2 regions of the Proteiniclasticum sp. genome follow, and region 2 is predicted to be linked to the other one. Evidence: predicted binding sites of a transcription regulator. Region 2 holds the regulator's gene; the other holds the start of a gene.
What was found. Region 2 encodes Rex, which represses fermentation and respiration genes when NADH is low (regulators of the CRP and FNR family bind a similar motif). Its sites were predicted from a motif close to ATTGTTAANNNNTTAACAAT; they were not measured.
Positions count from the first base shown of each region.

Region 1: a site for Rex is predicted at 1,872-1,891, ahead of RTX25_RS06875 (flavocytochrome c). Genes of this name have one in related genera too.

Region 1 is NZ_DAMBTF010000009.1:48,684-52,113, reverse strand. Features, by position in the region: gene RTX25_RS06875 (flavocytochrome c) at 86-1,843, opposite strand; gene RTX25_RS06870 (sensor histidine kinase) at 1,969-3,430, shown strand, end outside.
Region 2 is NZ_DAMBTF010000034.1:9,286-12,715, forward strand. Features, by position in the region: gene RTX25_RS13465 (alpha/beta fold hydrolase) at 1-732, shown strand, start outside; gene RTX25_RS13470 (redox-sensing transcriptional repressor Rex) at 1,122-1,757, shown strand; gene RTX25_RS13475 (sulfide/dihydroorotate dehydrogenase-like FAD/NAD-binding protein) at 1,902-2,807, shown strand; gene gltA (NADPH-dependent glutamate synthase) at 2,794-3,430, shown strand, end outside.

The DNA of each region.
Region 1 (3,430 bases), on a different contig from region 2:
CGAAGATGAAAATGAGACTAGTCTTTAAAAGACTGATCTCATTTCAAGGGGTGTATTTCATCAGCTGTATTGAACGGATGGGGTTTTATTTAGAAGCGGATTCTCCTGCGATACGACCAAACACTGTAATATCTGCAATGGCATCACTTCCAAGACGATTGGTTCCATGGATGTCTCCGACGACTTCGCCGGCTGCAAAGAGTCCTTCTATAACTGAGCCGTCCTCTTTGACTACCTGGGCAGAGGTGTTGATTTTCACACCGCCCATGGTATGGTGTATGGCGGGTTTTGAGACCATGATGTAGTATGGACCCTCTTCAAAAGGTACGAGGGTTCCTCTTTTGCTGAATTCAAGATCCTTGCCATCTTTTGCATACTGATTGTAGTTTTCCACTGTCTTTTTCAGCTCTTCTGCATCGATATCGAAGAATGCGGCGGCCTCTTCCAGGGTATCCGCCTTCACCAGCTGTTTTCTTGCAAGAAGTCCGTTATATTCTGAGGCATGCTTGATGCTGACTTTTGAGTCCACCATGGCGGACTCGTCGAAGAACATATAGGACACGCCTCCTGTCTGCTCGAGCACTGCATTAGAGATGACATCTCGTCTTTCCAGCTCTTCAACGAAACGCTTTCCTTCCTTATTCACAAGGATGGACCTGCCTTCAAGTCTTACATCACCTACATAAAGAAGAGCACCTGACTGAGTGTCGCAGGTCGGATAAGCCTGGATGTACTCCATATCGGTCAGAACGCCACCGATTTTTTCCGCCATGACCAGTCCGTCTCCTGTGCTTCCTACGGAATTTGTGGAGAGATAGCCTTCATTCATCTTCGGATTGTACTTGGCTCTCATTTCCTTATTGTATCCGAATCCGCCAGATGCGATGATTACACCGCCGGTTGCGTGGTAAGTTATGGTTTTGCCATGATAAGTGGCTGTAACGCCTGTAATTTTACCTGTTTCATCCTGTATGAGCTCTGTAGCCTCTGTGTTCAGGTGAAGAGGTGATCCGGTTTCTTCGAGCTTTTTGCTCAGCTTGCTGATCATCTCATATCCTGTGGCGTTCTTCGGCACAAGACTTCTCTCCACTGAGTGACCCCCGAAGAAGAGCATATAGTCTTCAAAGATCATGCCGACTTCGTCTTTAAGCCATTTTGCCCCATCCAGTGCCTGGTCAGCGAGGATTCTTGCAAGAGCGGGATCGCTTTCGTTGTCTCCGCCTTTCATGATGTCTTCATAGAACAGATCCTTGCTGTCCTCCAGTTTTTCACTTTCCTGTACCCAGTTCTTCGGCGCCGCATATTCTCCTCCGGAGATCAGCGTATTTCCTCCTGCGATAGGCATTTTCTCAAGAACGATGACTTCCTTGCCGTTTTCAGCAGCCGTTATGGCAGCGGTAAGTCCGGCTCCACCTGCTCCGATGACGATGACATCAGCGGTATATTCTTCCTCGCGCGCCTCTTTTGCAGGCTTCTCTTTGGTGACAAGAACACTCTTGTCTGCACCGGTCTTTTTGAACGCATCATTCACGGCCATACGGAATCCGGCTGAGGTCAGTGTTGCGCCTGACACTGCATCCGCATCGGTGCTGTTTGTTGCAAGCATCTCTGCCTTCATGATATCGATGGCCTTGTCGAGTCCTTCTGATTCATCCTGGGAAATGACCTTGATATCTGAAATCATGCTGTCTTTCATGGTCAGCTCTACGACGATATCTCCGCCTTTTCCTATTCCTGTACCCTGATAGGTCCCATCGGGAACTGAAGCTGATGCTTTATTTCCGCAGGCAATCAGACTCAAGGTCAGTGTTGCGGCGATGACTAGGGAAATGATTTTCTTCATGGGTATTTACCTCCGTAAATTTGCGATATTTGTTATTTCTTTAACAGTATAGTATAATTCAGTGGCATCGTCTTTGAACGAATCGACACTGATTTTATACTTTTATGCACTGTGAGGTTGAAAAAATGAATCTGAAATGGAAATTCACGCTGTTTTTCACTGCAGTTTTCTCAGTGATTTTCTCAATTACCGCCTATGCAAGCTATGACAGAATTCATAGCTCAAATCAGGCACTGACCCATAATCTCAGTACACAGCTTATCGAATCCAAGGCCAATGAAGCGGGAGGGTGGCTTGCCCAGAGAATAAGAGAACTGCATACCATAAGCAGAACTCCGACAGTGGTTTCCATGGAAGAGGAAGCAATCAAGAAATATGTCACTCAGCTCAGCGAGGATATGGATGACTATTACGGCAATGAATACGGCACTTTCGGTATAAATGATTTCAGTGGACTGGAGTATATCACCGAAAATCAGACGATCGATGTACGTGATCGGGCGTATTTCAAGGAAATGCTCGTGACGGACAAGGAATATATTTTCAGTGAACCCGTGATATCGAAAACGGACAGCAGCATGATTACTGTTGCGTGCTACTCAATATATAACCCGGAAGGGAAGAAGGCCGGATTCGTGGCTGCATCCATATCCCTGGATAAGCTGACGTCCATCACCGAAAATCTTTCCTTCTACGATGGCGACACCCTGATCATGGACAGAAGCGGCACGCTCTACACCCATGGCTCGAACAGTCTTCCGCCCATCATTCTGGAAAACATCAAAGATTCCATTCCAGAGGAGGAGTCTGACCAGGTCATTGTGGAGGAGCTTGGAGACACGTATACCGCATTCTATGCCCCTATTCCTGGAAGCCATGACTGGTATCTCTGTACAGTGGTTGAAAACAGCAGGCTTTTTCATGATACCGAGCTTCTGACCTCTTCTCTATCGGGTTTATGGATGGCCATGGTCCTCATCGGGATTGTCGCCTCATTTTTCATGAGCTCACGTATCACAAGAAGAGTTTCCCTCCTGTCTGATGCCATGGAGGAAGTGCAGAAAGGAAATCTTGACATGACACTTGCTGTAAGGGGAAAAGATGAAATTTCTCAGCTGTCCATGCATTTCAATCTCATGGTGGAGGAGATCAAGAGGCTGATGAGAGAAGTTATTCTCACGCAGAAGGAGAAGAGGCAAAGGGAGCTTCAGGTGCTCCAGGCTCAGATCAATCCGCATTTCATCTACAACACGCTGGACACCATTCAGTGGAAAGCGCTATCCTATGGAGCGGATGAACTTTCGGACCTGATCCAGGCTCTGTCTTCGTTTTTCAGAATCTCGCTGAGCAAGGGAGAAGAAAAGATCAGCCTGTCCAAGGAACTAGCCCATGTGAGAAGCTATCTTGAGATACAGCAGTACAGATACAGCGATATTCTCCGTTATGAGATTGAAGGGGATGAAAACATAGAAGGTGCGCTCATTCCGAAAATCATCATACAGCCTCTGGTTGAGAATGCAATCTACCATGGCATAAAACCGAAGCTCTCAGGTGGAAAGATCCGTATCGCAGCGATAAGAAGAGGAG
Region 2 (3,430 bases):
TCAAGCAGAAAGAAATGGTTCGACCGGATCATCAGAGTGCTTATCATCGTTCTGGTATTTGTGGGGGTTGGCCTCTACATCTATGCAGAGGATTATTACAGGCCGTCGCTGACTGCAGAGGAAGCATTAACAGAAGGTGAGGGAATCGCCTATGAGGAAATCGGCGGAGATCTTGTGTTTACCCCCGAAAATCCTGAAGGCGGTGTGGTGATCTATCCGGGAGGAAGAGTTTCTGAGAGGGCCTACGGATATCTTGGTAGAAAGATCGCGTCCCTTGGCTATAAGACAGTAATCCTTAAAGCACCGTTTAAGCTGTCGATTCTCTCAAACTATGCAGCTGAGGATTACGTGGCAGATGATCAAATTCAGGACTGGGTCATTATCGGTCATTCTCTGGGTGGGGTATCCGCTTCAAGATATGTCAGCAGAAATCCCGAGAAAATAAGAGGGCTGATCCTTCTTGCAGCATATCCTGATGGAAGCACCGATCTTTCTGTGAGCACATTCAAGGTGTTCTCCCTAGTCGGAGATAAGGACCTCATCATTGATTACGATAAGCTGAGTGAAGCCCAGGAAAGGCTGCCCAAAACAACCTACGGACAGATCATCAGAGGAGGAAACCACTCAAGTTTTGCAAACTACGGTACTCAGGATGGAGACAGTCTGGCGGATATCGGCTATGAGGAGCAGCAGCAGTTTATCCTCGATGCCGTTGTCGAAGCCTTTAAATGATCGAGCAGAAGCATATTTAAGGGGACAGCAGTGACTTTTTTCATATAACCGATTCATGAAGCATAGGAATGATATCTTCAAAATAGGTTTGCATAATGAAAGAGGGACACTTAGGTGTCCTCTTTCATTATGCAAACCATTTCAGATCGCTGAAGAGTAAAGAAGTTTTTCACAATAATTTTATTTTCTAGTGAATATTATCCTTGATAGGCAACGCGAAACAGCAATTATATTGTTAGAGTGTTAAAAATTAACAACGTAATATAGATGTTTTTAACAGACTCATAAAATTGAAATCTTTGATAAAAATCTTTGACAAATATTAACACATGATCATATAATTTGTGGTATTATATTGTTAGAAATTTATTTAACGATGAGGTGCGAGGATGGATAAGAAAAAAGACATTTCCATGGCGGTTATCAAAAGATTACCAAAATACTACAGACACCTGGCTGAACTGCTGAGAAACGATGTTGACAGAGTTTCTTCTAAGGAACTTAGTGAGAAAATCGGATTCACCGCTTCACAGATCAGACAGGATTTCAACTGTTTCGGTGGTTTTGGACAGCAGGGTTATGGATACAACGTAAAAGAACTATATAATGAAATCTCAAATATCCTGGGACTGGATAAGAGATACTCAACAGTTATCATTGGAGCAGGTAACATCGGACAGGCCGTAGCAAACTACACCCGTTTCGACAAATTCGGATTTGATCTGAAGGCGATTTTCGATGTTAATCCTAAGCTCATCGGAATGAGAATCAAAGATGTTGAAATCAGCGACATCGATCAGATGGAGTCATTCCTTGCAGAAAACAAGATTGATATCGGTATTCTCTGCGTACCGCATGCTCAGGCACAGAAAGTGGCTGATGTACTTGTGGAAAACGGCGTAAAAGGCCTCTGGAACTTTGCTCCGCTGGATATCAATGTACCTGAAGATGTATCTGTTGAAAATGTACATTTAAGCGAAAGTCTGCTGACACTTGTCTATCTGATGAACGACCTGGACAAATAGTGAAGCGAAATCTTGGGGACCTTTAAAAAGGGTCCCCTTTATAGTGCTTAAAAGTCTCTGAGTTTTGTTGAAATGGAAGGGCATAATACGTATACTGTAAAGGTGAGATTTAGACTCACCATACAACAATATTGGGGGGAAAAAATGTATAGAATTATACGGAAAAAAGAGCTGGTAGAAAACATCTACCAGATGGATATTTTGGCTCCGCGTGTAGCCAAAGCTGCTCTGCCCGGGCAGTTTATCATAGTCAAAGTGGACGAACGGGGAGAAAGAGTGCCGCTGACCATATGCGACTATAACAGAGAAGAAGGATCCGTTTCCATCGTATTCCAGACACTGGGTGCATCCACTAAGAAGCTTGCACAGATGAGTGAAGGGGACGAAATCAGAGATTTCGTTGGTCCTCTTGGTAATCCTTCGGACATCGTGACAGATGATAAAGAGAATCTTTCCGGTAAGAAGATTGTCTTTATTGCAGGAGGTGTGGGGACAGCTCCTGTTTATCCGCAGGTGAAGATGCTGAAGGAAAAGGGAGTCGATGTGGATGTCATCATCGGTACCCGTTCAAAAGGAACGCTGATTTTTGAAGAAGAGTTCAAAGCGGTGGCGAAAAACCTCTATGTCTGTACGGATGACGGAAGCTACGGTTTCCACGGACTTGTTACCGACAAACTGAAAGAACTGATCGAAACAGAGAACAAAGAGTACAATATATGTGTGGCCATCGGTCCCATGATCATGATGAAATTCGTATCAAGGCTGACAAAATCCTATAACCTGCATACCGTTGTATCCCTTAACCCCATCATGGTGGATGGTACGGGAATGTGCGGTGCCTGCAGAGTGACTGTAGGAGACGAAGTGAAGTTCGCCTGTGTGGATGGACCTGAATTTGATGCTCATCTCATCAACTTTGATGAGGCCATGAGACGTCAGTCCATGTACAAAACTGTAGAAGGAAAAAAGATGATTGTAAAAGAACAGGCATCTGTACATAAGGACTCGGAATTATGTGATTTGGGGGAAATTCTACATGAAACGAAATAGAGTACCAGTAAGGGAACAGAGACCGGAAGAGAGAGTAAGAAATTTCAAGGAAGTGAGCTTCGGATACAATCATGAGGAGGCTCTGCTTGAAGCGGAAAGATGCCTTCAGTGCAGAAATCCGAGATGTGTACCGGGATGCCCTGTAGCCATAGATATTCCTAAATTCATTCAGGAACTGAAAAACGGGGATGTTAAAGCTGCAAGAGATACCATCGGCCGTGCAAGCAACCTTCCTGCTGTCTGCGGAAGAGTATGTCCTCAGGAAGAGCAGTGCGAAGGTTCCTGCATTGTGGGCATCAAGGGTGAACCGGTGAATATCGGTAAACTTGAAAGATTCGTTGCGGACTGGGCAATGGAGAACGGATATAAGAATACGGATAAGCTTCCGTCAAACGGCATCAAGATTGCCGTTGTGGGGAGCGGTCCTGCGGGTCTTACCTGTGCCGGAGATCTTGCAAAGCTCGGCTATGATGTGACGATTTTCGAAGCGCTTCACGAAGCGGGTGGTGTACTGGTTTATGGTATTCCTGAATTCAGACTGCCTAAAGAAACCGTCGTCAAGGAAGAAATCAGTCTCCTCAAGGAGCTGGGCGTGAAGATCGAAACCAACGTCATCGTCGGCC